Regions from separate parts of the Colwellia sp. MB3u-8 genome, predicted to be linked through region 2. Evidence: predicted binding sites of a transcription regulator. Region 2 holds the regulator's gene; the other holds the start of a gene.
The links. The regulator sigma-54, encoded in region 2, starts transcription at its own class of promoters, with help from an activator protein. The targets are predictions, from matches to a motif close to GTTGGCACGNNNNTNGNNT.

Region 1 (4,219 bases), on a different contig from region 2:
ATTATAATGCCGCTTATAATAAGCAACCAAGTGAAAAGAACGCTATGTATTGGGCAAAATCAGCTAGCTTGAAAGGTGATAAAGCACAAGCGGTGGAAATATTAGAAGCGCATGTCTCATCAGAACCGCTGGCGATTAGGGCGAAAATGATGTTGGCAGCCGCCTATATTATTGCACAAAAGCCAGAAACAGCGATTGCTACATATAAAGCGGTACTCCTAATTGAAAAGAATAATAGTGTCGCGTTAAACAATTTAGCAAACTTGGAGTTGCAACAAAATAATACCACGGAGGCATTACATTATGCTAAAAAGGCATTAACAGTTAACCCCACAAACGCTGATTTTATTGACACCTATGCACAAGTCCTAATCGCTAATGGACAAATAAAGCAGGCAATTGAACAATACGATTTAGCGCTATCGTCAAATAGCGCCCCTAAAGTTCAAATAATTATTCATAAGGCGGAGGCGTTAATTGCAGACAGTCAAAGTGAATTGGCCAAATCCTTCCTAACATTGATTAAAACTCAACAGCCTGATGAGCGTGAAAAAATTAATAAACTACTAAGAGAAATTGATTAGCTCATCATTGGCTGCTATCAGTGGTAATTGGGTATTTAAGTACTCTGTAACGTATTTTGTGTAATGGCTAGGTTAAATAACGTTTTAAAAACGGTCTTCGAATTCAACCTTAAATCGATTCAAGGCCGTTTCCAATTTTTTATTGGCATTGGTCATTTATTTGATGCTTGCTCAATCGCTAAATAGATTACTTTTGTAGCCGATTATTATGCAGAAATAATTTACGTTTTTTATGTCCTTACGAATAACACTGTTCAGTGATTCAATTCCATTAGTGGTAAAAATGGCTTTGCGTATATCACTAGGCCAGTGATAGCGTGCTGATTTTTGCCAGTTATTGCGCCATGAGCGCGATATACTGTCCCAGCCTTGCTCAACTTCTCTATCGCGATTAAGCCTTCCTCTGCGGTTATTGATATCCACATAGCGAGTCATTATTTATGGCCTTCAATATGATGCCTAAGGCGAGGTCAACGGCTTTATTGATCAGCGGTTTATCTTGTCTGAATTTCACCGCCAAACAGTTCAAATAAACTATGCGATAAAGGGCGGCTAAAGGCCCTACCACTCTAAAATTGCTCAATAACAGCGTTCGCAGTAAGAATAGTTTTAGATGAATAACCATTAGGGTAGTTATCTTTACTGGATTGCTAATGACAGGCGTAACCTAGGTGTTTGTCTAATGCAGCATTGAGTGTTGCTTCAACGGTGACCTTGGTTAGCATTTATGTAAAACAGTTAAGTCAGCTTCATTCATAATTGATTTGGTGGCTTGCTTAGCAAACGCCTCGAGTGCTTTCTTATTCATCGTCTGCCTATCCTAAACCCTATATGGATATTAATGATAGGCAGTTACACAGATTTTTTACAGGGTCAATTACGGCGACTATTAGTAGTAATTTTTAGTGGTAATTTTGTATTTATGTTTACCGCGGTCAATATAATCGTGAGTTCAATGTTGCTTGCATTATTAGCTATTAATTTTTATATTTTACATATTATAATTAACAAACAATATGTTACGGATTGTGGTGGGCCAAAATATCTGACTGGATTCATAGTTTGTATCGGTAATTTGTTTCGAAATTGACCCTTATCTTTATTCCTGAAATTTTTAGTTCCACTACGCTTTAGTTCCACTACGCATAACATATGTCTGCTATTTTTACATGTTCACTATTCTTATCACCTTGATTCATATTAAGATATTGTTAAATAGATTTAATTTAATATATGCGGGTCTAATTCCCCGCCGCTTGCTGCGGAAAGGATTTTGACTTCAGCGTAATTTAGATACCCCTCTTCACATAGCGAATTTGAGCCTAAGCGTAAAGCCTTGGCGCGTAGTAGTTTATTGTTGGCTTGATGTTTGCATTTACTCTGTTAGCAGCGGTTCTTGATAACCAAGAAATACAGCTGTAATAAACTAATTTAACAGGAAGTAAATATGTTTAATTTAAGAAAAAAACTAGGAATAACCACATTATTAACTTTAACTTTAGGTTTAGTTGGCTCGAGTCAAGCTGATATCATACTAGATGACTTTAGTTATAGCCCTGTGGTAAACATTGAGGTTAATTCAGGTTCTACATCAGAGACTACAGAGAGAGTAGATATCAATGCTCTTGGTGGTGACGTAATTTACACGTTGATTTATAACGATGGGCAACTTGACTCAAGCTCGACAAGTATAGACTTTGGTGGTGATGACGCTTTAACGTGGAATAATGCTGTCACAATGCTATCTACTTTATCATTATTTTACACTGACGCTAATGCTAATGGTACACCTAGCGGGCCTCTTGATTTAACGGCTAGTGGAAACCAAAATTCATTCTATTATGATATTATATTTTCTGATGTCGGGTTTGATATCAGTATTATTGTAGGCTCTGGCGGCTTTGACTTTGGAGCCCGCCATAGTCTTGATGAAAGTGCATATTCATCAACATCAGCGTCAGTTAGTAGCTTAACTCGTACTACGCTTAGTTTTAGTGATTTTAATGCAGTCTCAGGCTCAGGGGCAGACTTTGCCTCTGTAGACTATGTTCATGTGTTGCTTTCGACAAACACTGCCGGTGCAGATATGATGATTACTGAGTTCGGTACGGTTCCAGAGCCTACTAGCCTTGCTATATTTGCTTTAGGGCTAATCGGCCTAGCGTTTGGCGCAAGAAAAAAAACATAATTACTGATTTTATTTCCCATAAAAACCTCGTTGAACGAGGTTTTTTTTACTAAAAATATTTTCATACCTTAAAATCCATAAGATTTCTCTACGTTACTTCATCGCAATGACAATTCATCAAGATAGAGGCATATTTTAATTGGCTCATTACTGTCAGCTTTCTTTACATCCCGCTAACAAGTTGTCAGCTTTTTTTACAATAAATTAACATTTTGGGTGGTGCGAAAAGCAGCCGATTTTCTATGTGGTTGTGTTCAATTGATTTTTTATATTTGGCGTGGTTAATGCATTTGCTTACTTGCAACGGATGTAACTTGCATAACTTTTAATTATGGAGAATGAAAATGTTAAATTTAAGTAAAAAAATATTAATGACACTGGTGCTAACCTTAGGGATGGCGAGTTACAGTTATGCGGACATAGTGTTGGATGATTTTGACTACACTCCTCAACCGAATGTATTTATTGAAGTTAATGATACTGTTACTACGGCAACGACCCAACGAAATAATATTAACGCCTTAGGTGGTGATGTTGTCTATGATTTAGCTTATGTTTCGGGTAATCCTACTCCCGCAAGGACATCTGCAGCCAGTTTTAATAATGGCACTATGGCGCTTAGTAATGATGCCACATTGAAATCAACCTTGTTGCTAACATATTCAGAAATATTTGCTCCGGGAAATCCTACCGCCGACTTTAGTGCTCTTAATGGTTTTTATTTTGACCTGTTAGAGTCTGATTTAGGTTTTTCAATCTTAGTGACCATTGGCTCTGACAGTGGCGCGAATACAAGTATCTCAAATACTGTTTCAGGTGCAATATCTAGTTTGACGCGTACTAATATACTTTTTAGTAGCTTTGCGACTGGGCTAGGCGCAGGCGCTAATTTTGCTGCGGTAGATTATGTTTCAATTTTGTTAACATCAGATTTAGAAAATGTCGATCTAGTATTGCAAGAATTTGGTGCGACAACTGTACCTGAGCCTACATCATTGGCTATTTTTGGCTTAGGCTTAATCGGATTAGCATTTAGTGCGAGAAAAAAAGTTTAATCATCGATGATGAAAGCAATAATATGAAGTATTAAAAGACCTCGTACAAACGAGGTCTTTTTATGCGATTTTATAGCACAGGAGTGGTAGGGTGTTAGAAGAATTTCTCCGCAGACAAGAAATATACACGACTAAAAAAATATTATGCTTGTTCTTCCTAGTCTATTTGATTTTTCCACTATACTTATTGCCTCAAATCCTGCCGGTAGGTCGACCGTTAGACTTACACCTTTATTACACGCCAATGCAGGCCGATACGCTTATCGCATCTTATGGGGTGGAAAACCGCCTGGCATACATTAAGGGACTCATCACTATTGATATGGTGTACCCACTTTTTTATTCACTTTTCTTAAGCTTACTACTGACTTTTTTTATTGCGCGAAGTTATG
Region 2 (4,219 bases):
CAGGAAGTGCATGGTAAAAATTTAGAAATGGACTTAAAAACTAATATTATCAGCTCAGAGCAAACTATCTTAATATTAGGTAAAGGATTTACTATGTATGGCTCAGGATTAATTGTAGACTTAAACACAACACAGATGACATTGACCGAACATGTACAGACTATTTATAAAAAAATTAAAAAGTAACTTATATTGCCTCACGGCGTTAGCATTATTAGTGCCTGTCGCAAGTGCAGAAAAATTTGACGTAGAACAAGAGATTAAAATATCTTCTTCACGCCAAGCTGCCGATCTCAAAAATAAAATATTCAGTTATATTGATAATGTCATTATTTCTCAGGGCACACTAAGGATACATGCTGAGTTAGTACAGGTTATCACCCAAGAAAACAGTGACAGCAAAATTTATATTGCCAAAGGCTCACCGGCGACCTTTGAACAAACGCTTCAAGATGGTAGCCCAATCAATTTGCAAGCCAATGAAATCCGTTATGAGCCGAGTATGAATACCGTCGTTATTTCAGGCAATGCCCTCCTTAGCCAAGAAGGTAGTAAAGTGAGTGGCAGTAAAATCACCTATAATTTTGCCACCGAGTATGTCAACGCTGAAAGCCTAGACAATGATAAAGTTGAAACCGTATTACAGCCGAAGAACAAAATTAAATTGCCTATAAAATCAAAGGATAAGCAAGAGTAAATGTCAACTTCTACATTATCAGCAACCGGCCTTGCCAAGTCCTATAAAGGCAGAAAAGTTGTTAAAAACGTCAGTATGCACGTCTCAGCTGGACAAATAGTTGGCTTATTAGGGCCAAATGGCGCAGGTAAGACTACCTCTTTTTATATGATTGTTGGCTTGGTGAAGAACGACAGTGGCTCAATTGTCTTAAATGATGAAGATATAACCTTACTGCCAATGCACGAGCGCGCGAGAAAAGGTATTGGTTATTTACCACAAGAAGCCTCTATTTTTCGTAAGTTATCGGTCAATGACAATATCATGGCCATTTTACAAACACGTAAATCACTTAGTGACGTTGACCGACAAGAAAAACTTGAACATTTATTAGAAGAGTTCAACATAGGCCATATAAAAGATAACTTAGGCATGAGTTTATCTGGCGGTGAGCGCCGACGAGTTGAAATAGCACGGGCATTAGCCGCAGATCCTAAATTTATACTACTGGATGAACCCTTTGCCGGTGTTGACCCGATTTCGGTAGGTGATATAAAAAAAATTATCCTACACTTAAAAGATCGTGGCATAGGTATTTTAATCACAGATCACAATGTGCGAGAAACACTCGATGTTTGTGAACATGCCTACATCGTTAGTCATGGTGAACTTATCGCTGAAGGTAATTCAAAGCAAATTCTTGCAAATCAGCATGTAAGAGATGTATACCTTGGCGAACAATTCACGCTATAGTGAATGAAACCAATTGAATTAATGAATTTGAATAGGGAAAATAAAACGTAAATGCGTCCTACTCTGCAACTCCGTATCGGACAACAGTTAACGATGACCCCGCAATTGCAGCAGGCGATCAAACTGTTGCAATTATCGACTTTGGATCTTCAACTAGAGATTCAAGAAGCACTTGAAAGTAACCCTTTGCTTGAAGTTGACGAAACGCACGATAACAATTCAGAAAATACCCCTGACCATTTAGAAGCAGGATATTCGGTAACTGTAGGCGAAAACTCAGCAGCAGCATCCTCTGATGGCAGCGAAGACTCCACTCCCTCGATAGACGAAATTAGCTCCTCTGAAGGTTTAGCAAAAACAGACATCCCCGAAGAACTAAATAGCGATAGCACATGGGATGATAACTTCAGTGCCGGTGTCAGTAGTGGCGGTGTTGGCCATGCCTCAGAAGATTATACTTATCAAGGTGAAACGAAAGACTCATTACAAGACCATCTAATTTGGCAGATGGAACTAACGCCCTTTAGTGACACTGACAGAACCATTGCCATTGCCATTATTGAAGCCATAGATGAAGCAGGTTATTTAACGGTTTCAGCCGAAGAGATCTTAGAGAGTGTCGGTATTGATGGTGTAGAACTTGATGAGATTGAAGTGGTGTTAAAGCGTATTAACGTATTTGACCCCGTTGGTGTAGCCGCCCGCTCAATTCCCGAGTGCTTGCGTATTCAGCTTAATCAATTTGCTAAAGATACCCCTTGGTTAGCAGAAAGCAAAATCGCCGTCAGCGAGTATATTGATTTGCTCGGTAATCGCGATTATCGTCAATTGATGCGTAAATTACGCTTGAAAGAAGAGCAATTACGCGAAGTTATTCGCCTAATACAAAGCTTAGATCCCCGTCCAGGTGATAGCGTCATCAAAAGTGAAGAACAATATGTTATCCCAGACGTGTCTGTTGAAAAGAAAAACGGCCGCTGGACAGTAGAGCTCAATCCTGACACTGCCCCTAAACTATCGGTTAATCAGCAATACGCGGCTATGTCTCGTTCAATGAAGTCATCTACTGATAATCAATTTATTCGCTCTAACTTGCAAGAAGCAAAATGGTTTATTAAAAGCTTAGAAAGCCGTAACGAAACGCTTTTAAAGGTTTCAAATTGCATTGTGCAACGTCAACAAGGATTTTTTGAACACGGACCTGAGTCGATGCGCCCTATGGTATTGAACGATATTGCCGAAGCCGTAGATATGCATGAATCAACTATTTCTCGTGTAACCACGCAAAAATATATGCACACGCCTAGAGGAATTTTTGAACTTAAGTACTTTTTTTCGAGCCACGTAAGTACTGAAAACGGCGGCGAATGTTCATCAACGGCTATTCGAGAATTAATTAAAAAGCTAGTGGCTGCCGAAGTGCCTGCAAAGCCACTCAGCGACAGTAAAATGGCAGATATTTTAGCAGAGCAAGGTATACAAGTGGCAAGGCGTACCATTGCCAAATATCGAGAGTCACTTGCTATACCGCCATCAAATCAACGTAAAAGCCTATTGTAGGCAGTTTTATTCAGCCAATAAAGAGGATTGAAGTATATGCAAATTAATCTTACTGGACACCATGTCGATGTTACTGATTCATTACGTGATTATGTCAATGGCAAGTTTGAAAAACTAGAGCGTCATTTTGATCATATCAATAATGTACATGTAGTATTAACGGTAGAAAAACAGAATCAGATTGCTGAATCAACAGTGCACTTAAGTGGCACTGAAGTTCATGCTAAGGCACAACATAGTGACATGTATGCATCGATTGATGCATTAATTGACAAGCTAGATCGCCAAATATTGAAATATAAAGGCAAAATCAACAAACATTAGCGCCATTTCGCTACAGGTCTTAGAAGTTTATGAAGTTGCAAGACATCTTAACCCCGGACTGCACTATTTGTGCAGCACCGGGTGCCAGTAAAAAACGTATATTAGAATATTTAAGTCGCTTGGCCGCCGATAAACTCGACAGCCATGATACTTTTCAGCTCTTAGAAAGCTTAGTTAAGCGCGAAAGAATGGGCTCAACCGGCATAGGTAATGGCATTGCTATACCTCATGGCCGTCTAGAAAATGCTACGCCTACTAAACCTATTGCCGTGGTTATTACCACAGAACAAGCGATTAATTTTGACGCTATTGATCATCGTCCCGTTGATATTTTTATTGCCTTATTCGTTCCTGAAGAAGAATGCCAGAGCCACTTGAGTACGCTGCAAAGTATCGCAAAAATCTTTCGTGACAAGCAATTTTGCAAGCAAGTGCGTAAATGCAAAAGTAATCAAGAACTGTTTCAGTTAATACAACAAGCGAGTTAAACACGGATGAAATTAATTATTGTAAGTGGCCGTTCAGGATCAGGGAAAAGTGTTGCACTGCGTGTTTTAGAGGATTTAGGTTATTATTGTGTTGATAATATCCCTGTCAACTTGTTACCCGCACTGACCCATACGGTTATTAATGATTATGAAAATGTTGCCGTAAGTCTCGATGTTCGTAACCTGCCTGCCGATCCTAACGACGTACCCGAAATTATTGAATACCTGCCCAATGCAGTAGAATTGAGCATACTGTATTTAGATGCTGATGATAGTGACCTTATTCGCCGGTTCAGTGAAACCCGACGTTTACATCCGCTGATCAAGCAAAATATTGCGCTAGACCAAGCGATTGCCTTGGAGAAAAAATTACTTGAGCCCATCGCTAGTCGGGCAGACTTATACATCAATACCAGTC

Region 1: H4J54_RS17370 (PEP-CTERM sorting domain-containing protein) is a predicted target of sigma-54. The motif match lies at 1,941-1,959, and genes of this name have one in related genera.

The regions. Positions count from the first base shown of each region.
Region 1 is NZ_JACGVA010000073.1:105,241-109,459, reverse strand. Features, by position in the region: gene prsT (XrtA/PEP-CTERM system TPR-repeat protein PrsT) at 1-584, shown strand, start outside; partial or broken gene H4J54_RS17375 (transposase) at 669-1,392, opposite strand; gene H4J54_RS17370 (PEP-CTERM sorting domain-containing protein) at 2,032-2,772, shown strand; gene H4J54_RS17365 (PEP-CTERM sorting domain-containing protein) at 3,117-3,827, shown strand; gene H4J54_RS17360 (hypothetical protein) at 3,919-4,219, shown strand, end outside.
Region 2 is NZ_JACGVA010000068.1:266,439-270,657, reverse strand. Features, by position in the region: gene lptC (LPS export ABC transporter periplasmic protein LptC) at 1-186, shown strand, start outside; gene lptA (lipopolysaccharide transport periplasmic protein LptA) at 152-697, shown strand; gene lptB (LPS export ABC transporter ATP-binding protein) at 698-1,429, shown strand; gene H4J54_RS13630 (RNA polymerase factor sigma-54) at 1,481-2,989, shown strand; gene hpf (ribosome hibernation promoting factor) at 3,026-3,313, shown strand; gene ptsN (PTS IIA-like nitrogen regulatory protein PtsN) at 3,343-3,801, shown strand; gene rapZ (RNase adapter RapZ) at 3,808-4,219, shown strand, end outside.